DNA from 3 places in the Superficieibacter sp. HKU1 genome. Region 2 is predicted to be linked to each of the others. Evidence: predicted binding sites of a transcription regulator. Region 2 holds the regulator's gene; each other region holds the start of a gene.

Region 1 (7,290 bases), 360 kb from region 2:
AGACGATCTGCCTCTTCGGCATCAATGTTGATACCGATATCATACTGGCGGGCCAGCAGCGTCAGCGACTTCAGCCGTGGATAAAGTTCTTCCAGCACGCGGTCATACTGCGCGCGGCTGTAGCGGGGATGCAGCGCGGAGAGCTTGATGGAGATCCCCGGACCTTCATAGATGCCGCGGCCGTTGGAGGCTTTGCCGATGGCGTGGATTGCCTGCTGGTAAGAGATCATATAAGCGTCAGCATCCGCCGCGGTAAGCGCCGCTTCGCCCAGCATATCGTAAGAGTAGCGGAAGCCTTTTTCTTCCAGCTTACGGGCGTTGGCCAGCGCAGCGGAAATAGTTTCCCCTGTTACAAACTGCTCGCCCATCAGACGCATCGCCATATCCACGCCCTTACGGATCAGCGGCTCGCCGCTTTTACCGATGATGCGGTTAAGCGAGTGCGAAAGATGAGATTCGTTATGGGTTGAGACCAGCCGTCCGGTAAATAACAGCCCCCAGGTGGCGGCGTTAACAAACAGCGACGGGCTGCGGCCAATGTGCGACTGCCAGTTGCCGTTGCTGATTTTATCGCGGATCAGCGCATCGCGCGTGGCTTTATCCGGAATACGCAGCAGCGCCTCGGCGAGACACATCAGCGCCACGCCTTCCTGCGAAGAGAGGGAAAACTCCTGTAACAATCCCTGAACCATGCCCGCACGGCCGCTGGCGTTTTTTTGCTGACGCAACGATTGCGCCAGCCGGTAGGCCAGCTTGTGAGACTGCTCATCAATCGCCTGCGGCAGACGCGCCTGTTCCAGCAGCATCGGGACCGCATCGGTCTCGGGTCGGCGATAGGCGGCGGTAATGGCGGCGCGGTTTACCGACTGCGGCAGGATCTGCTCGGCAAAGTCGAGAAAAGGCTGGTGGATCTCTTCAACCGGGGCGACGTTCTCCTCGTGTTCAGCGGTATTGCCCGGCAGGGCAGGGATCTCTGCAATGGGCGCATTGCTTTCCAGCTGCTCCAGATAATTAAAAATCGCCTGCTTGATAAGCCAGTGCGGCGTGCGATCAATACGATTTGCCGCCGCTTTAATCCGCTCGCGCGTGGCGTCGTCAAGTTTGACCCCCATGGTGGTCGTCCCCATGCATTACTCCTGATGTTCTGTGTGTTATGGCAAAAGACTATCGGGCATGTTGCAACTTTGTGCAACCATGTTAAATGTGACGGCGCTAACAAGGCTGAAATTCGCTTAAATGTTAATTAAAAGTTATCCGTTTTTGCCGGGCAGAGGGGATCATGAGCGCTGATACCTTGCGTTGGTTAACACTTTCTCAGGGTGCAACCCGTAAAAACGTGAGCGAGTGCAACCTAAACGAAAATCATATTTGTACTTAACGAAAAATGATGTGAATGCTGTGTTAAACCATTTGTGAATAGCAAAAGGTTACGGCAGGATACGGTCGCCTGATGATGACAGCATATTGCCACCCCGTTCCGGTGGCGCAATAACAGATAAAACACTCTGGAGATGGTTAATGGCTATGAGCACCCCAATGCTGGTGACATTCCTTATTTATATTTTTGGCATGATATTGATTGGCTTTTTTGCCTGGCGCTCGACAAAAAACTTTGGCGATTACATTCTCGGCGGGCGACGAATGGGCGCGCTGGTCACGGCGCTCTCCGCTGGCGCATCTGATATGAGCGGCTGGCTGTTAATGGGATTGCCAGGCGCAATTTTCATTTCCGGGATCTCTGAAAGCTGGATCGCTATCGGCCTGACGCTCGGCGCGTGGATCAACTGGAAGCTGGTAGCCGGACGCCTGCGGGTGCATACCGAGGTGAATAATAACGCGCTGACCTTACCGGATTATTTCACCGGGCGTTTTGAAGACGGCAGCCGTCTTCTGCGGATTATCTCGGCGCTGGTGATCCTGCTTTTCTTCACCATCTACTGCGCATCGGGCATCGTGGCCGGTGCCCGTTTGTTTGAAAGCACCTTTGGCATGAGCTACGAAACCGCCCTCTGGGCAGGCGCGGCGGCGACGATTATTTATACCTTCATCGGCGGCTTCCTGGCGGTCAGCTGGACCGATACCGTGCAGGCCAGCCTGATGATTTTCGCCCTGATCCTGACGCCAGTGATGGTCGTCATGTCCGTCGGCGGTTTTGACGAGTCACTGGCGGTTATCCGGCAAAAAAGCGTGGAAAACGTGGATATGCTGAAGGGACTGGACGTGGTCGCTATCATTTCTCTGATGGGCTGGGGTCTGGGCTATTTTGGCCAGCCGCATATTCTGGCGCGTTTTATGGCGGCGGATTCTCATCACACCATCGTTCACGCCCGCCGTATCAGCATGACCTGGATGATCCTCTGCCTGGCCGGGGCGGTGGCGGTTGGTTTCTACGGCATCGCCTACTTTACCAACAACCCGTCGCTGGCAGGCGCGGTGAATCAGAACGCCGAACGTGTGTTTATCGAACTGGCGCAGATCCTGTTTAATCCGTGGATTGCCGGGGTGCTGCTGTCGGCGATCCTGGCCGCGGTAATGTCCACATTAAGCTGTCAGCTGCTGGTGTGCTCCAGCGCGATTACCGAAGATCTCTATAAGGCGTTTCTGCGCAAAGGCGCCAGCCAGAAAGAGCTGGTGTGGGTCGGACGGATGATGGTGCTGGTGGTGGCGCTGGTTGCCGTCGCGCTGGCGGCTAACCCGGAAAACCGCGTGCTGGGCCTGGTGAGCTACGCCTGGGCAGGCTTCGGTGCCGCGTTCGGGCCCGTGATCCTGTTCTCCGTGCTGTGGTCGCGTATGACCCGCAACGGCGCGCTGGCCGGGATGATTATCGGTGCCGTGACGGTGATCGTCTGGAAACAGTTCGCCTGGTTCGGCCTGTATGAAATCATCCCCGGTTTCATTTTCGGCAGTATCGGCATTGTGGTATTTAGCCTGCTGGGCAAAGCGCCGTCGGCCGCGATGCAACAACGCTTCGCCGAAGCGGATGCGCACTATAACAGCGCACCGCCTGCACGCGTAGCGGAGTAATTTCCCTCAGAATGTACTGATGAGGCGGGGTCATACCCGCCTTTTTTATCGCTAATATTTATTTCGTAACCCGCGTTACTATTAACTCACACATCAATTTTTCCCGCCGCTTAACAAGATTTCGCTTGTTTTTCTTCCATCCGTAATGATAATCACTATCAATGTTATTTACGTTTCTTTTCAGCTATTGACCTTAATTGATATAGGGCACGCCGATGTTTGTTCCATTTCTCATCATGTTACGCGAAGGGCTGGAAGCGGCGCTGATTGTTAGCCTGATTGCCAGCTACCTGAAGCGAACCCAGCGGGGACGCTGGATTGGCGTTATGTGGGTTGGGGTGGTGCTGGCAGCGGGGCTGTGCCTCGGGCTTGGCATTTTCATCAACGAAACCACCGGCGAATTTCCGCAAAAAGAGCAGGAGCTGTTTGAAGGTCTGGTGGCCGTAGTGGCGGTGGTCATCCTTACCTGGATGGTGTTCTGGATGCGCAAAGTGTCGCGCAACGTTAAGCAGCAGCTGGAGCAGGCGGTCGACAGGGCGCTACATAATGGCAACCACCACGGCTGGGCGCTGATCCTGATGGTTTTCTTCGCCGTGGCGCGGGAAGGGCTGGAATCGGTGTTCTTCCTGCTGGCAGCCTTTCAGCAGGATCTGGGGATCTGGCCGCCGCTGGGCGCGGTGCTGGGGTTAACCACCGCCGTTGTGCTGGGTTTTCTGCTGTACTGGGGCGGCATTCGCCTCAACCTCGGCGCGTTCTTTAAGTGGACCAGTTTGTTTATTTTGCTGGTCGCGGCAGGCCTGGCGGCGGGCGCTATCCGCGCCTTCCACGAGGCCGGGCTGTGGAATCAGTTTCAGGACGTGGCGTTTGATTTAAGTAACGTACTGTCGACGCATTCGCTGTTTGGCACCCTGCTGGAAGGCATTTTTGGCTACCAGGAGGCACCGAGCGTCAGCGAAGTGGCGGTCTACTTTATCTATCTTGTTCCGGCGCTGGCGCTGTTTCTCTGGCCGCCGCGCGCTGCCGTGGCGTCCAGTACGCCTGCGCCCTGATTCGTACAATGATTATATTAGTTACAACATACTTATCAAAGGATGTGCTATGACCCTCGACGTTAGCCGTAGTGCCCTGCAACTCAGCCTCGCAGCCCTGTTTACTTCCGTCTTTGCCGTACAGGCTGCCGATGTGCCGCAGGTAAAAGTGACCGTCACCGATAAACAGTGCGAGCCGATGAACCTGACGGTGAAAGCGGGAAAAACGCAGTTTATTATTCAGAACCACAGTCAGAAAGCGCTGGAGTGGGAGATCCTCAAAGGAGTGATGGTGGTTGAGGAAAGGGAGAATATTGCGCCGGGCTTTACCCAGAAAATGACCGCCAACCTCCAGCCGGGCGAATATGACATGACCTGCGGTCTGTTGACCAACCCGAAAGGTAAGCTCACGGTGACCGGTGCGGCCACGGCAGATGCTGACAAAGGCAACGCGTTACTTTCCCTGAGCGGCGCTATCACTGAGTATAAAGCTTATGTGACGGCGGAGACGTCGGCGCTGGTGAAAGGCACTAAAGCCTTTACCGATGCGGTTAAAGCCGGTGATATTGAGAAAGCGAAAGCGCTATATGCGCCGACCCGCCAGCATTACGAGCGCATCGAGCCCATTGCCGAGCTGTTCTCCGATCTTGATGGCGCGATTGACGCCCGCGAAGACGACTATGAACAAAAAGCCGCCGATCCTAAATTCACCGGTTTTCACCGGCTGGAAAAGGCGCTGTTTGGCGATAACAGCACCAAAAATATGGATGGCTACGCCGACGGACTTTATGCCGATGTGGTTGATCTCCAGAAACGCATCGAAGAACTGGCTTTCCCGCCGTCAAAAGTGGTGGGCGGTGCGGCTGGGCTGATTGAAGAAGTGGCTTCAAGCAAAATCAGCGGTGAAGAAGATCGCTACAGCCACACCGACCTGTGGGATTTCCAGGCCAATATCGACGGTGCGCAGAAAATTGTCGATCTGCTGCGACCGCAGCTGCAGAAGGAGAATGCGGCCCTGCTGGCGAAGGTAGATGCCAACTTCAAAAAAGTGGATGGCATCCTTGCCAAATACCGTACCAAAGATGGGTTTGAAACCTATGACAAACTGACTGATGCCGATCGCAATGCGCTGAAAGGGCCGATCACCACGCTGGCGGAAGATTTGGCACAACTGCGCGGTATCCTGGGGCTGGACTAAGCGCGATGTCTGATTACGATCCCTCCGGCGTCGATGAACCGTCGCTCCGTCGTTTACTGAAGCATATCGGCGCGCTGGGTGGCGCGCTGGCCATTGGTGGGGGCTGTCCGGTTGCTCACGCGGCGAAACCGCAAAGCGCGCCGGGCACGCTATCCCCGGAAGCGCGAATGGAGACGCAGCCGTTTTATGGCCCTCATCAGGCAGGCATCCTCACCGCGCAACAGGCGGCGATGATGCTGGTGGCGTTTGATGTACTGGCGAGCGATAAAGCCGAACTGGAACGTCTGTTGCGCCTGCTTACCCGGCGGTTTGCTTTTCTGACCGCGGGAGGACCTGCGCCACAGACGCCTAACCCCCGGCTACCGCCGACCGACTCCGGCATCCTCGGTAAATTCATCGCGCCGGATAACCTGACGATGACGCTGTCGCTGGGCCAGTCGCTATTTGACGACCGCTTCGGTCTGGCGCCACAGGCACCGAAAAAGCTGCAAAAGATGACCCGCTTTCCCAATGATTCGCTGGATGCTGCGTTATGCCATGGCGATCTGCTGCTGCAAATCTGCGCCAATACTCAGGACACGGTGATCCATGCGCTGCGCGATATCATCAAACACACGCCGGATTTATTAAGCGTGCGCTGGAAACGGGAGGGCTTTATTTCCGATCACGCCGCGCGCAGCAAGGGTAAAGAGACGCCGATTAATCTGCTGGGGTTTAAAGACGGCACCGCTAACCCGGACAGTCAGGATAACGCGTTAATGGATGAGGTGGTCTGGGTGACGGCGGAGCAGGGCGAACCAGCGTGGACCACAGGCGGTAGCTACCAGGCGGTACGGATCATTCAGTTTCACGTTGAATTCTGGGACCGCACGCCGTTGAAAGAGCAGCAGACTATATTTGGCCGTGACAAAGCCACCGGCGCACCGCTGGGCATGCAGAAGGAGCATGATACGCCTGATTATGCGCAGGACCCGGACGGCGAAGTGATTGCGCTGGATAGCCATATCCGGCTGGCAAACCCGCGCACGCCACAAACCCAGTCCAGCCTGATGATGCGACGCGGCTACAGTTACTCGCTCGGCGTCACTCATTCTGGTCAGCTGGATATGGGCCTGCTTTTCGTCTGTTATCAGCACGATCTGGAAAAGGGTTTTCTGACAGTGCAGAAGCGGCTCAACGGGGAAGCGCTGGAAGAGTACATCAAGCCGGTCGGCGGCGGCTTTTTCTTCGTTCTGCCAGGCGTACAAAATGCGGAAAGTTATCTCGGCCAGGCGTTACTGGAAGCTTAAATTCTACGATCTGACGGGCGTTATGCTCGTCAGATCATAATTTTTTCCTCTTTCCCGGTCATTGTTATATTTCTGTAATATAAATATAAGAGGCTTGTGCAAACAAAAAGTTAACCGTTTTTGTTATTTTTAAGTAAAGATAATGTTGCAATTTTGGAAAGATTTGTTTTACTTCTTATAGGAACGGGAAACCACGACAGGATGTCGCTGCAACGGGAGATCGTGAATGGTAGCGTCCGGCACTGGACATTCAGCATCGATAATCTATCCCTGCATCAGTGGAGGCAGCGCCTTCGTCACCCCCTTCTTTACCACCTTATTTTCCCCATCAAGGGCAGCTAACGAGTTTACCGACGGAGCGTATGACGCAGTTGGCCGTATGTTCACGTCCGTTAAAACGCAAGTCATGGCTTACAAGGAAGCCAAACCTCAGATGTTTTTGTACATAATCGCGCCGATCGTAGCGTGTGGATGTTAATTAACAACTCAAGGTGCTATCCATGGGAAGACAAAAAGCAGTGATCAAAGCTCGTCGTGAAGCGAAACGTGTGCTGAGACGGGATTCGCGTAGTCATAAACAGCGTGAAGAAGAATCGGTCACCTCGCTTGTCCAGATGAGCGGCGTAGAATCAATCGGTATGGCGCGGGATTGCCGGGATAACTCACCGATTGAGGCGCGTAATGAAGCTCAGGCGCACTACCTGAATGCTATCGAGACCAAACAGCTTATTTTTGCTACCGGTGAGGCAGG
Region 2 (7,290 bases):
TTTTTCAACCACCGGGGCGGGTGCACTCACCGCTTTATTTACCGGCGTGACAGGCTGTGATGCGGCAGAAAATTTCAGTATGCGCCGTAAAATGTCGGACGCGCTCTCACCAATGTGCTGGGTGTGGCTGGCAATATAGCGATAGAGCTCATCATCAACTTCGATCGTTTTCATCTTGATCCAGTACGATATTTTTGAGTACAAGTTATTGAGATTATAAGGGCAAATCTCAACTGCGGATAGCGTCAAGCCTGGATGACCGCAAAAGTCCGGAAACTTCTGAAAGCTTGCAGCCCCGCGGCAGAATGTTCACCATAATACCTTAACCTGCCAGAGCGAAAAAAAGATCTTTGCTATGAAATTAAATACCCGCACGCAATCTGCACAACAATCGTCTGACGCTTCACCGATCGTACTGGTTCACGGACTGTTCGGCAGCCTCGATAATCTGGGCATTCTTGCCCGCGATCTGGTCAGCGATTACGACATCCTCCAGGTAGACATGCGTAACCATGGTCTCTCGCCCCGCGATCCGGAGATGACTTATTCCGCGATGGCGCAGGATCTTGTGGATACGCTGGATGAACACGGGATTGAGAAAGCCACTTTTATCGGTCACTCCATGGGCGGTAAGGCGGTCATGGCCCTGACCGCGCTGGCGGCAGAGCGGATTGACGGGCTTGTCGCCATTGATATTGCCCCGGTCGATTACGCCGTGCGTCGCCACGATGAAATCTTTGCCGCGATTAATGCCGTCACCGATGCGGGCAGCACCACCCGGCAACAGGCGGCTGCGGTGATGCGTGAACACCTGAGTGAAGAAGGCGTGATCCAGTTTTTGCTGAAATCCTTTGTCGACGGTGAATGGCGTTTTAATGTGCCGGTGCTGTGGGAGCAATATCCGCACATTGTTGGCTGGGAGACGGTCCCGGCGTGGGATCAGCCGGCGCTGTTTATTCCCGGCGGCAATTCTCCATATGTCAGCGAGGCGTACCGTGAGCCGCTGCTGGCACAATTTCCGCAGGCGAAGGCGCATGTGATTGCCGGAGCGGGCCACTGGGTGCATGCGGAAAAACCGGAGGCGGTGTTGCGCGCAATCCGTCGCTATCTGGGCGACCGCGCCTGATTAAAAATCCAACGTCCGCACGCCAGATTGCCCGCGGGCGTTGGCGTGCTTCCTGCACTAATGTATGATGGCGCGCTACCCAACCGGGCAATGGCCCGGCTGCTTGTTTCCCCGAAGTCACTCTTAATCATGGCAAAAGAACAAACGGACCGTACGACAATAGATCTGTTCGCGAATGAGCGTCGCCCGGGAAGACCCAAAACCAATCCCCTTGCGCGTGATGAACAGCTACGTATCAACAAGCGCAATCAGTTGAAACGCGATAAAGTACGCGGCCTGAAGCGTGTGGAACTGAAGCTGAACGCTGACGCGGTTGATGCCCTGAACGAGCTGGCGGAGGCGCGGCAAATCAGCCGCAGCGAGCTTATTGAAGAGATCCTGCTGAGCCAGCTTGCGCTGTTGCACGGGCAGGACATTGTCTGAAAAAGCGCCTTAAATCCCTTTTCATGTAGCAGAGAGTGCAGTCGGACGTGATTGCTATTTCCGCGTACTTCTCTGTTCTGCTATGATTGCCCTTATCCGTGTGCAATACGTCACCACCATATCAATAAGTATCAAGAGGTTATTTTACTCATGGCAATCACAGGCATCTTTTTCGGCAGCGATACCGGCAACACCGAAAATATCGCGAAGATGATTCAAAAGCAGCTAGGTAAGGATGTCGCCGATGTGCATGACATTGCCAAAAGCAGCAAAGAAGATCTCGCGGGCTACGATATTCTGCTGCTGGGCATCCCTACCTGGTACTACGGTGAAGCACAATGTGACTGGGACGACTTCTTTCCGACCCTGGAAGAGGTAGACTTCAACGGTAAGCTGGTAGCACTGTTTGGCTGCGGCGATCAGGAAGATTATGCCGAGTACTTCTGTGATGCGTTAGGCACCATTCGCGATATCATTGAACCGCGCGGCGCAACGATTGTGGGTCACTGGCCAACGGCAGGTTATCACTTTGAAGCGTCAAAAGGCCTGGTTGATGACGATCACTTTGTCGGCCTGGCCATTGACGAAGACCGTCAGCCTGAACTGACCGCAGAGCGCGTAGAGCAGTGGGTGAAGCAGATCTCTGACGAACTGCACCTGAGCGATATCATCAACGCCTGATGCTGATATGACGCGACCTTCCGGTGGCGTCATACTGATAGATATAAGCAATCAAAATAATTGCTACAATTTTTTAACTTTTCAGTACACATCTGTACAATAGCCACTGATTTAACGAGGTCAGCACCGTTTTACGGGCCGCCCTCGCTTTAAACGCTAACTTTGTCTGATACTTGCAGTTTTCAATCAGGCATGGCAGTTCTATAATGAGAGGCATTATGAGCGATGCACTCTCTGTAAATACTTCCCTGTGGGGAGTGAATCTTATAGCAACAGGACAGATTCCGCATGACTGACAATAATACCGCATTAAAGAAAGCAGGCCTGAAAGTCACGCTTCCCCGGTTGAAAATCCTGGAAGTGCTTCAGGGACCTGACAATCATCATGTCAGCGCGGAAGATTTATACAAACGCCTCATTGACATGGGCGAAGAGATTGGCCTCGCCACCGTCTACCGCGTTCTGAACCAGTTTGACGATGCTGGCATTGTTACCCGCCACAATTTTGAGGGCGGAAAGTCCGTTTTCGAACTGACCCAGCAGCATCACCACGATCACCTGATTTGCCTCGACTGCGGCAAAGTGATTGAGTTCAGCGATGACTCAATTGAGTCCCGTCAGCGTGAGATAGCCGCTAAACACGGTATTCGTCTCACTAACCATAGCCTTTATCTGTATGGTCATTGCGCTGAAGGCGACTGCCGTGAAGACGATAACGCCCATGAAGGCGTGAGCAAGTAACCGCATCACAAGCCAGCCTCCCCGGCTGGCTTTTTTTTATTCCCCGCCCTGCCCGTATATTCAGATTTCATCAATACTTTTTATATCTGCGGTTGGCTAGTATGCCCGCTTTCAGGCGTTACGCCTGTAGACCATGAAGTTGACAAGGATCGCGTCATGCCGCAATACGCCCCCCACCAGAAGGCGCTTGCCCATATTCTGACTATTTTCGATGATGGCGCTAACAAACGTCGTTTACCGCGTTACAACCACCTGACCTTTCAGACAGATAAGATTTGTTTGATCTATTACGGTGATTATTCGCTGTTGCGCCGCCGTGATGAGCTGCTGATGACCCGCTCACAGGCTCCCGGCATCGTCGGTCTGATCCTGCCCGGTACGGCGCAACAGTTTGTCACCATTCGCGCAGAGAGTGATTGTGACTATCAACTGGTCAGCCATGATGCTTTCTTTACTCAGATTGCGCAGCAGCAGGCCCACCAGCAGATGTATACCCTCTTGCTGACGCAGATTACGTGGCAATACCAGCGGGAAGAATGGCTGTTTGGTTACAATAGTCTGGTGACGGTCCAGGGGGCAATTTTGCTTCTTGATCGGCTTGAACCAACGATCCGCGCCGGTACGAATGTGGCCGATTTCGTGGTTAAGTCGACGAACTTATCGCGGAGTATCGTCATGAAATCAATGGCCTTTTTGCGCCAGCAAAACGCGATTGAAATTAATAAAGGCAAGCTTATTCGAATCAACTATCTTCCTGATATTCGTTAAAAAACCCGGCTCGCTTGCGCGGCCGGGTTGGAAGACGGCTGTCTGCATCAGAAGATAGTAAATGGCGCGATAACCATAAATTTCACATCGCGCTCATCCTGGAAGATGTTGCCGTATCCGCCACCGTAACTCGGGATGTCAGAGTGGTTGTCATACTCGGTGAAGTGAAGTTTAAACATCGTTCCTTTCGCCCGGCCATCCTGAAGGGTATAAACCGCATCCAGACTGTATGAAGACTCTTCAATGGTTCTGTCTTTGTCATAATAAGCGTCCGGGTTGAGCTGCCAGGTTGATGGTTTCGCATCCCAGGCATACACATACGAAGCGCCGACGTTCCAGCCTGGCAGATCCCAGTTTTTCAAATCATACATTGCGCCAAAGAAAACGGCCTTTTCGCCATTGGCGTTAAAGTCAGAACGGTTATCCCACCAGATATCAAGACGTCCGTTTGAGGAAGCGTAGGTTGGCGTCATACGTTGCAGGAAATACCCTTGCTGGCCATCCGCTTTAACCCACGTGCCTTCCAGACGCAGATCGACGACCTCTGCCGCTTTATAGCCGAACGTCAGTGCCTGTAGCCAGGCAGTGCCATCGTAAATATCGTTGCTGCCACGATCGTCAACTTTGTCGCGAGCGCCATAGAATTGATAGCTGGTGGTTAATGGTGCACCAGCCACATCGAATTGATAGCTGGCTTTCGCAAAGTATTGATCGATGTAACCTTCTGCCTGACCAAAAGCGGCTTCGAGCACCAGTTTATTTTTGAAATCGTACTTAGCGCCAATGGAGTGCAGGTAATCGACATGGGTCTTCTGATCGTTTTGGTAAAAATGATCCATTTCGATGTGCCAGGGCGATTTGTATTCGTTGGTCCACATATATGAGAAGCTCAACGCGCCCGCATCACCGTAGTCGAAATTCGCACCGGCCTCAGCGCCCTGATAGGTTCCCGGCATAAAGCTCCAGTGCGGGGCCAGCAAAGTTTGCCCGGTTGGCTGAATATAGCCGGCACGCGCCCAGGCGGGTCCATATTTGAATTTTGCCGCTGCTTTATACAGACTTATGCCGCTTTTATCGCCGGACCAGTCTTCATCATAGGCTTTGTTGCTTTTAGAAAAGGCAATTTCGTTCGGGTGCGCGCTGTCGCCATTTTCAGCCATTTCAATCGCCGTAAAGGCAGCAATATCAAGGCCAAACATGTCGGCGGCATAGCCGGACTGGAAATCAAGATTTGCGTTCCAGGTGGCATGAGAAAGGTTAACTTTGTACTTGTCATCATCAGTGACATCTTTACGGTCACGTTCACGCTGCCAGTAATAGATACCGCCTGTGAGGGTTGAATCGTCGAAAAATCCTTCGGCTCTGGCCTGCGGGGAAGCCATCAAACCAGACATTGCTGTGACGCCGGCAATAGCCAGCGCCAGCGTACTACGTTTGCCACTGAACGTACGCATGGGGTGATCCTCTTTGACTTTTAAAAACGCCGACTAATACGGCGATAAAAATAAAATTAAAAAGTAGCCAGCTATAAAAGTGACTGATTACTGCAAGCCAGAATATTTTTCGCGACGCGAATTATCAATCCTTTTTAGCGGGGAAAATGCAGGAGTATGACGAAGCGCACATAATTAATCGTACTTTGTAACAATTTCAGGGGCAAAAATGAGAGCAGCACAGCGGCGCTAATCCTGATTAAACAGCGAATTAGCGCTGATATTATTGATGATGAGAGTAACCGGATGAAAGGGGCTGTAAGCATTAATTCGCAACGCGAATATATTTAGCGAGGTGATTATTTTATTGAGAGTGAAAATAAAAAAACGCCGCAGAGCGCGGCGTTCAGACTGCTGACAAACGTGATACCGAGGATTGATGCCTGGCGGCGCTGCGCTTGCACAGGCCTGCGGGTTGCAATAATCCATTGATATTGCCAGGCCGGGTAAGGCGAAGCCGCCACCCGGCAAAACGACATCACCGAGGCTGACACGGTCGCCAGCCATCTTAACCGCCGATCACTCGCCGATCTTAGCCCACGTATCGCGCAGCCCCACGGTGCGGTTAAACACCAGCTTGTCTGCGGTTGCGTAGCGGCTATCAAGGCAGAAATAACCTTCGCGTTCGAACTGATACGCCTTTCCTGCTTCAGCCGCTTTCAGTGATGGCTCGGCAAATCCCTGTTTGATAACCAGTGACTCCGGGTTAATTACCGTCAGGAAATCGTCCGCCGCACCTGGGTTTGGTACGCTGAATAAACGGTCATACAGGCGAATTTCAACCGGCAGCGCGTGGGTGGCGCTTACCCAGTGAATAACCCCTTTTACCTTACGGCCATCAGCCGGATCTTTGCTCAGCGTGTCGGCATCGTAAGAACAGAAGATGGTCGTAATGTTTCCGTCCGCGTCTTTTTCCACGTGCTCAGCTTTGATCACATACGCATTACGCAGGCGCACTTCTTTACCCAGCACCAGGCGCTTGTACTGCTTGTTGGCCTCTTCGCGGAAATCTGCGCGATCGATCCAGATCTCACCGCTGAACGGCACGTCACGGCTGCCCATTTCCGGCTTGTTCGGATGGTTTGGCATGGTGACCATTTCGCTCTCACCCTGCGGGTAGTTTTCGATGACCAGTTTAACCGGATCGATAACGGCCATGGCGCGCGGTGCGTTCTCGTTGAGATCTTCGCGAATGCAGGATTCCAGCGAGGCCATTTCAATGGTGTTGTCCTGCTTGGTCACGCCGATGCGCTTGCAGAATTCACGGATAGACGCTGCAGTGTAGCCGCGGCGACGCAGGCCAGAGATGGTCGGCATACGCGGATCGTCCCAGCCCTCTACGTGCTTGTCAGTAACCAGCAGGTTCAGCTTACGCTTCGACATCACGGTATATTCCAGATTCAGGCGCGAAAATTCGTACTGCCGCGGGTGAACCGGAATGGTGATGTTGTCCAGCACCCAATCATACAGGCGACGGTTGTCCTGGAATTCCAGCGTACACAACGAGTGGGTAATACCTTCCAGCGCATCGCTGATGCAGTGGGTGAAGTCGTACATCGGGTAGATGCACCACTTGCTGCCGGTCTGGTGGTGATCGGCAAATTTAATGCGATAAATAACCGGATCGCGCATCACGATAAAGGGGGATGCCATATCGATTTTGGCACGCAGGCAGGCTTTACCTTCCTCAAAACCACCGCTGCGCATTTTTTCAAACAGCGCCAGGTTCTCTTCCACGCTGCGATCGCGATACGGGCTGTTTTTGCCCGGTGCTTTCAGCGTGCCGCGGTACTCACGGATTTCATCAGGCGAGAGTTCATCAACGTACGCCAGACCTTTATTAATCAGCTCGATCGCATACTGGTGCAGCTGGTCAAAATAGTTTGAGGAGTAGCGAATATCGCCCGACCAGTGAAAACCCAACCACTGTACGTCGTTTTTAATCGACTCAACGTATTCGATGTCTTCTTTCGCCGGGTTGGTGTCATCGAAACGCAGGTTGCACTGCCCCTGATAATCCTGGGCGATGCCAAAATTCAGGCAAATCGATTTTGCATG
Region 3 (7,290 bases), 2.4 Mb from region 2:
CATGAACCCGAATGTCTTCGTTTTCATCAGCCAGACCGTGAATCCCTTCCGCGGTCGTGGCGTCCACTTCCCCCACCATTAAGGAGAGGCGTTCACTGGTGCCACCCGGACTTGCCAGATAGCTCATAAATTTTTTCACCCGGCCAACATTAAGGCCAGCTTCTTCTTCCGCTTCGCGACGGGCGACCTGCTCGACGCTCTCGCCTTCTTCAATCATTCCGGCGACCAGTTCTAATAACCATGGGCTTTCGCTGGTATCGTAGGCGGCGATACGGATTTGCTCCACCAATACCACTTCGTCGCGCACCGGGTCAAAGGGTAGCAAGACGGCAGCATGGCCGCGCTCAAAAATTTCGCGCCGCACTTCACCGCTCATTTCCCCGTTAAACAGACGATGGCGAAAGCGGTATAAATCGAGCGAAAAAAAACCGCTATACAGTGTTTCGCGTGCAATAATTTCTATATCATTTTTTGTGTACGTTACCGCCAGTCCATTTTGTCTGGTCATGATTATCTCCGGGTGACAATAGTGATGAAATTATGGATTTCTCGCCAGTTTAACTACGGTTTCACAAACTCTATGGTAGATTGGTGCCCATTAATGTCGGATGGCACATAACGCCAACCTTTGAGACTGGCAGATTCTGCTACAATCGGCGATTATTTTTTGAATTTGTTTAGCGCTAAAAATGCTTCTCAACAAGGAATGCAAATGAAGAAATTGCTCCCCATCCTTATCGGCCTGAGCCTGACCGGCTTCAGCGCAGTGAGCCAGGCAGAAAACCTGTTGCAGGTTTATCAGCAGGCGCGTTTAAGCAACCCGGACCTGCGTAAATCAGCAGCCGATCGCGATGCGGCATTCGAAAAAATCAACGAAGCGCGTAGCCCTTTGCTGCCTCAGCTTGGTCTGGGTGCAGATTATAACTACAGCAATGGTTTTCGCGACACTAATGGCCTCGATACCACATCTAAAAGCGCCTCTCTGCAATTAACGCAGACTATTTTTGATATGTCGAAATGGCGCGCCCTGACGCTGCAGGAAAAATCAGCCGGTATTCAGGATGTGACCTGGCAGGCCGATCAGCAAACGCTGATCCTGAACACCGCCACCGCCTATTTTAACGTATTAAGCGCCATTGATGCACTTTCCTATACTGAAGCACAGAAACAGGCTATCTATCGCCAGTTAGACCAGACTACCCAGCGTTTTAACGTCGGGCTGGTGGCGATTACCGACGTGCAGAACGCCCGTTCACAGTACGATACCGTGCTGGCGAATGAAGTGACTGCGCGTAACAATCTCGATAACGCCGTAGAATCGCTGCGCCAGGTCACCGGTAACTACTACCCTGAACTGGCCTCTCTGAATGTGGATAACTTCAAAACCACCCGGCCTGAAGCAGTCAATAATCTGCTGAAAGAAGCGGAAAAACGCAACCTGACGCTGCTTCAGGCACGTCTGAATCAGGATCTGGCTCGCGAGCAGATTCGCCAGGCGCAGGACGGCCATCTGCCAACGCTGGATTTAACCGCCTCAACGGGCGTTTCTGATACCTCGTATAGCGGTTCCAAAACCCGTGGTGCGAACGGCGCGCAGTATGACGACAATAACGCGGGTCAGAACCAGGTGGGCCTGAGCTTCTCGCTGCCGCTCTATCAGGGCGGAATGGTGAATTCGCAGGTGAAACAGGCGCAGTACAACTTCGTCGGCTCCAGCGAACAGCTGGAAAGCGCGCACCGCAGCGTGGTGCAGAACGTGCGTTCCTCTTATAACAACATTAATGCCTCAATCAGTAGTATTAATGCGTATAAGCAGGCGGTTGTCTCCGCGCAAAGCTCTCTGGATGCGTCAGAAGCCGGTTATTCCGTTGGTACGCGTACTATCGTCGATGTACTGGACGCCACCACCACGCTGTATAACGCCAAGCAGCAGCTTTCCAGCGCGCGTTATAACTACCTGATTAACCTGCTCAATGTGAAGAATGCCCTCGGCACGCTGAATGAACAGGATCTGATCTCGCTGAACAGCGCTCTGGGTAAAACCGTTCCTACCACGCCGGAAAGCGTGGCACCGGAAGACGCCTCTCAGGCAGCCAGCGCGGACGGCTATTCTGGCACGGCAGTGCAACCCGCTTCTGCTCGCCGTTAAGCGATTCCCGACAGGCGGGGACACCAGTCCCCGCCTGAACGTAAGGCAACGTAAAGATCCCCTTCTCGCTTCATTTTCGACCCCCCATCCTCTATCCTGAGCAGTATTCATCCCGCACTACCTCTGGGTCTGGAAGACAATTATGAAACGGACAAAAACAATTAATCATGCCACGTTCCGCAAAAGCTGGAGCGCGCGCCATCTTACCCCTGTTGCCTTTGCGGTAGGCGCCGTGTTTATGCTCGCTGGCTGCGAGAAAAGTGACGAAACGGTATCGACTTATCTCAATGCCGACGACTGCTCTTCGGCTAATCCCGGCAAGAGCGCAGAATGTACCACCGCCTATAACAACGCGCTGAAAGAAGCCGAACGGACCGCGCCGAAATACGCCACGCGCGAAGACTGCGTTGCTGAATTTGGCGAAGGCCAGTGTCAGCAGGCGCCAGCGCAGGCGGGAATGGCACCGGAAAACCAGGCGCAGGCCCAGTCCAGCGGCGGTTTCTGGATGCCGCTGATGGCAGGTTATATGATGGGCCGCCTGATGGGCGGCGGTGCCGGTTTTGCCCAGCAGCCGCTGTTTAGCTCGCGTAACCCGGCCAGCCCGGCCTACGGTCAGTACACCGATGCCAGCGGTAAAAATTACGGTGCAGCCCAGCCGGGTCGTACCATGAACGTACCGAAAACCGCGATGGCCCCGAAACCGGCGACCACCTCCACCATTACCCGCGGCGGCTTTGGTGAGTCGGTGGCGAAGCAGTCCGCGATGCAGCGTAGTAGCGCATCGGGTAGTTCTTCCCGCTCGATGGGCGGCTGATCGCCATGGAAAGGATCAGTATCACCGAACGCCCGGACTGGCGAGAAAAAGCCACCGAATACGGATTTAACTTTCACACCATGTACGGCGAACCGTACTGGTGTGAAGACGCCTACTATAAACTTACTCTGGCACAGGTCGACAAGCTGGAAGAGGTGACGGCAGAACTCCATCAGCTGTGCCTGAAAGTGGTCGATAAGGTCATCGCCAGCGATGCGCTGATGACCAAATTCCGCATTCCAAAGCATACGTGGAGCTTTGTCCGCCAGTCGTGGCAAACCCATCAGCCATCGCTCTACTCGCGCCTCGACCTGGCGTGGGACGGCACTGGCGAACCCAAACTGCTGGAGAATAATGCCGATACACCGACGTCGTTGTACGAAGCGGCGTTTTTCCAGTGGCTGTGGCTGGAGGATCAGCTGAAGGCAGGCAATCTGCCGCAGGGGAGCGACCAGTTCAACAGCCTGCAGGAAAAAATTATTGAACGTTTTGCCGAACTGCGCGAGCAGCACGGCTTCCAGCTTCTGCATTTAACCTGCTGTCGCGATACGGTTGAAGATCGCGGCACGGTGCAGTATCTCCAGGATTGCGCCGCTGAAGCAGGCGTCGCCACGGAATTTCTGTATATCGAAGACATCGGACTTGGCGAAAAAGGCCAGTTTAGCGATTTGCAGGATCAGGTCATTGCGAATTTGTTCAAGCTTTATCCGTGGGAGTATATGCTGCGCGAGATGTTTTCCACCAAGCTGGAAGATGCCGGCGTGCGCTGGCTGGAACCCGCGTGGAAAAGCATTATCTCCAATAAAGCGCTGCTGCCAATGCTGTGGGAGATGTTCCCGGATCACCCGAACCTGCTGCCCGCGTACTTTGCGGAAGACGATCATCCGCCACTGGACAAATTCGTCGTTAAGCCGATTTTTTCACGTGAAGGGGCTAACGTTTCGATTGTGGAAAATGGCAAAACCATCGAACAAGTCGAAGGGCCGTATGGCGAAGAGGGGATGATCGTCCAGCAGTTTTATCCACTGCCGAAATTTGGGGACAGTTATATGCTGATCGGCAGCTGGCTGATTAATGACCAGCCTGCGGGGATTGGGATCCGCGAGGATCGCGCGCTGATTACGCAGGATCTGTCACGGTTCTATCCGCATATTTTTGTGGAGTGAGTCCGTTGGTGGGAGATACATGTGATAAAGGTGGTCCTTCCGTTCACCTCAATTTCCCAGGATCAACTGAATTATCGCGTCGGTGAACGTGCCAGGGCGGCTCAATCGCCGCCGCCCTGGCAACCCGGGAGAACCCTTCCTGGCTCGCAACCTGTCTTACTCACCCACCAGTACCGACAACATACTCAAACTCCCCATCTCAATCCCGTCCACCGGGAGGGTCACTGGTTCCTCGCCATCCCACGCGCCCAGAATATACAGCAGCGGCAGGAAGTGATCCGCCGTCGGGTTCGACAACGCGCCGCCTTCATGATCCAGATAGTTGACCAGCGGATGATCTTCCGCCGCGCCCTTCCACGTCAGATTCGCCTTCACATACTCATTAAACGATGTCGCCCACGGATACGGTGTGTTGTCGCCGTGCCAGCGCACGGTACGCAGGTTATGCACCACGTTGCCGCTGGCGACCAGCATGATGCCTTCGTCACGTAACGCAGCCAGCTTACGGCCAGTCTCAAGATGCCAGGCTGCAGGTTTAGTGCTGTCCACGCTGAGCTGCACCATGGGAATATCCGCCTCAGGGTACATCTTGATCAGCACGCCCCATGAGCCGTGATCGAAACCCCACGCTTCTCGATCCAGCGCAACCGGCACCGGAGAGAGCAGTTCGACCAGCCTTCCGGCCAGCGCTGGCGAGCCGGGTGCCGGATAGTGCGTATCGTACAATGCCTGTGGGAACCCGCCGAAATCATGAATGGTTTTCGGGGTTTCCATCGCCGTCACGCCCGTACCGCGCGTGAACCAGTGGGCAGAGATCGCCACGATGGCTTTGGGACGCGGTAAGGTTTTACCCAGTTGCTGCCAGGTACGTGTATAAAGATTGTCTTCCAGCACATTCATCGGGCTACCATGACCTAAAAAAAGTGCTGGCATACGGGAACGGGACATGATGATATCCTTACAAAGAGCATAATTTGATAACATCACACTACGCTCTTTTTACATCTGATGAACTCAGATAACCATGATGATGATCGTCAGAAATTTTGAATGTAAGGATTATTAAAGGCCGGGCATACCCTCTCGAACATTATGGAAGATGCCTCTATTATGAATGAGAATCATTATCAAAAGGAGTAGCCAATGTCAGTACCTTTAATTCTGACCGTGCTTGCCGGCGCAGCCACCTTTATCGGTGCTATCCTCGGCGTACTGGGCCAGAAGCCTTCCAACCGCTTACTGGCATTTTCACTCGGCTTTGCCGCCGGGATCATGCTGCTGATTTCACTGATGGAAATGCTGCCTGCGGCTCTGGCAACTGAAAATATGTCCCCGGTGCTGGGCTACGGCATGTTTATCGCCGGTCTGCTGGGCTACTACGGTCTGGACCGCCTTCTTCCCCACTCTCATCCGCAGGATTTGATGCAGGAGACTGTATTGCCCGCTACGCGTAAAATCCGCCGCACGGCGATTTTGCTGACGCTGGGTATCAGCCTGCACAACTTCCCGGAAGGTATCGCCACCTATGTTACGGCGAGCAATAATCTGGAGCTGGGCTTTGGCATCGCGCTGGCCGTCGCGCTGCATAATATTCCGGAAGGCCTGGCGGTTGCCGGTCCGGTTTACGCGGCGACAGGCTCGCGAGGGAAAGCCGTTTTCTGGGCGGGGATTTCGGGCCTTGCGGAAATTCTCGGCGGGGTGCTGGCGTGGCTGATCCTTGGCAGCATGATGTCACCAATAGTGATGGCGGCGATTATGGCTGCGGTAGCGGGGATTATGGTGGCGCTGTCGGTAGATGAACTGATGCCGCTGGCGAAGGAAATCGACCCGCATAATAATCCAAGTTATGGCGTGCTGTGCGGGATGTCGGTAATGGGATTAAGTCTGGTACTGCTGCAAACTATTGGGTTCGGCTGAGGGTATTATCGCCGGGAAGTATGTGCCCGGTAATGCCGGATGGCGGCTTCGCCTTATCCGGCCTACAACTGTCACGTCTCAAAACGCAGGCCCGGTAAGCGCAGCGCCACCGGGCAGGATCGCCGCGCTTAGCTGGCTTTTTGCTCGTGTTCCCGACGATATGCCACCAAATCTTCAATAGTGACCACCGCCATATTATGCTCGCGGGCAAATTTGATGCACTCCGGCGCACGCGCCATTGAACCATCATCATTGGTTAACTCGCACAACACGCCTGTCGGCTTAAAGCCCGCTAACGTCACCAGATCGATTGTCGCTTCGGTATGACCGCCGCGGGTCAGCACGCCGCCCGGCTGCGCGCGCAGCGGGAACACATGACCAGGACGATTCAGGTCGGCGGGTTTTGCGTTATCGGCAATCGCAGCACGAACGGTGGTAACGCGGTCAGCGGCAGATACGCCGGTGGTGACGCCTTCAGCGGCTTCGATAGTGACGGTGAAACCGGTGCCGTAGGCGCTGGTGTTGTTTTCGACCATCATTGGCAGGTCAAGCTGCTGACGACGATCTTCGGTAATGCACAGGCAAACAATGCCGCTACCGTGACGAATGGTCAGCGCCATCTGTTCGGTGGTCATGGTTTCTGCGGCGAAGATCATATCACCTTCGTTTTCACGACTTTCGTCGTCCAGCACCATCACACCACGGCCTTCGCGCAGCGCAGCAACTGCCTGTTCTACACGCTCAAACGCATTACCAAAAGAAGAAAAAAGAGTCTGATTCATGGTAAAAAAACCTCATTAACATTATGGTTACCAGAATCAGGGCAGACTTAGGAGTCAAAAAAATAACGTGCGCAGGCCAGGCCTGTTGGATCGTTACTCTCTCCCATCCGGACTTTAACCGTCGGCCCCGGAATTACACCGGATCTGCTGACCTTCCGGCAAAGCCAGAAGCGCTCGCGGGCTTTCGACAGGAGTCGAATTACCGCCGGTGGGGAATTACACCCCGCCCTGAGAATAAGCACGGCAACTATAACGCTGTTAACCACTTTGGGCAATCCATTCACTTCAAACAATTGTTTATAGAGTGGCTTTCTCAAACTACAATAATTGCAGAGCCTATCAGATCAGGAAACGAAAATGATTGACCCGAAAAAAATTGAACAAATCGCCCGCCAGGTCCATGAATCGATGCCGAAGGGGATCCGGGACTTCGGGGAAGACGTAGAGAAGAAAATCCGTCAG

Evidence for each region. The regulator Fur, encoded in region 2, represses iron uptake genes when iron is present. The targets are predictions, from matches to a motif close to ATAATAATGAGAACNACTATCAA.
Region 1: the regulator Fur is predicted to act here: its motif matches at 3,170-3,192, upstream of efeU (iron uptake transporter permease EfeU).
Region 3: the regulator Fur is predicted to act here: its motif matches at 5,238-5,260, upstream of zupT (zinc transporter ZupT).

Annotation. Positions count from the first base shown of each region.
Region 1 covers NZ_CP119754.1:1,918,197-1,925,486, forward strand. Annotated here, with positions in the region: gene putA (trifunctional transcriptional regulator/proline dehydrogenase/L-glutamate gamma-semialdehyde dehydrogenase) at 1-1,127, opposite strand, end outside; gene putP (sodium/proline symporter PutP) at 1,519-3,024, shown strand; gene efeU (iron uptake transporter permease EfeU) at 3,240-4,073, shown strand; gene efeO (iron uptake system protein EfeO) at 4,123-5,250, shown strand; gene efeB (iron uptake transporter deferrochelatase/peroxidase subunit) at 5,256-6,539, shown strand; gene phoH (phosphate starvation-inducible protein PhoH) at 7,040-7,290, shown strand, end outside.
Region 2 covers NZ_CP119754.1:1,553,926-1,561,215, reverse strand. Annotated here, with positions in the region: gene seqA (replication initiation negative regulator SeqA) at 1-174, opposite strand, end outside; gene ybfF (esterase) at 356-1,126, shown strand; gene ybfE (LexA regulated protein) at 1,256-1,549, shown strand; gene fldA (flavodoxin FldA) at 1,700-2,230, shown strand; gene fur (ferric iron uptake transcriptional regulator) at 2,519-2,971, shown strand; gene P0H77_RS07495 (helix-turn-helix domain-containing protein) at 3,128-3,739, shown strand; gene chiP (chitoporin) at 3,787-5,193, opposite strand; gene glnS (glutamine--tRNA ligase) at 5,752-7,290, opposite strand, start outside.
Region 3 covers NZ_CP119754.1:4,022,566-4,029,855, forward strand. Annotated here, with positions in the region: gene nudF (ADP-ribose diphosphatase) at 1-508, opposite strand, end outside; gene tolC (outer membrane channel protein TolC) at 707-2,149, shown strand; gene P0H77_RS19125 (DUF1190 family protein) at 2,292-2,963, shown strand; gene P0H77_RS19130 (glutathionylspermidine synthase family protein) at 2,969-4,129, shown strand; gene ygiD (4,5-DOPA dioxygenase extradiol) at 4,286-5,077, opposite strand; gene zupT (zinc transporter ZupT) at 5,273-6,046, shown strand; gene ribB (3,4-dihydroxy-2-butanone-4-phosphate synthase) at 6,175-6,828, opposite strand; FMN riboswitch at 6,920-7,068, opposite strand; gene ubiK (ubiquinone biosynthesis accessory factor UbiK) at 7,186-7,290, shown strand, end outside.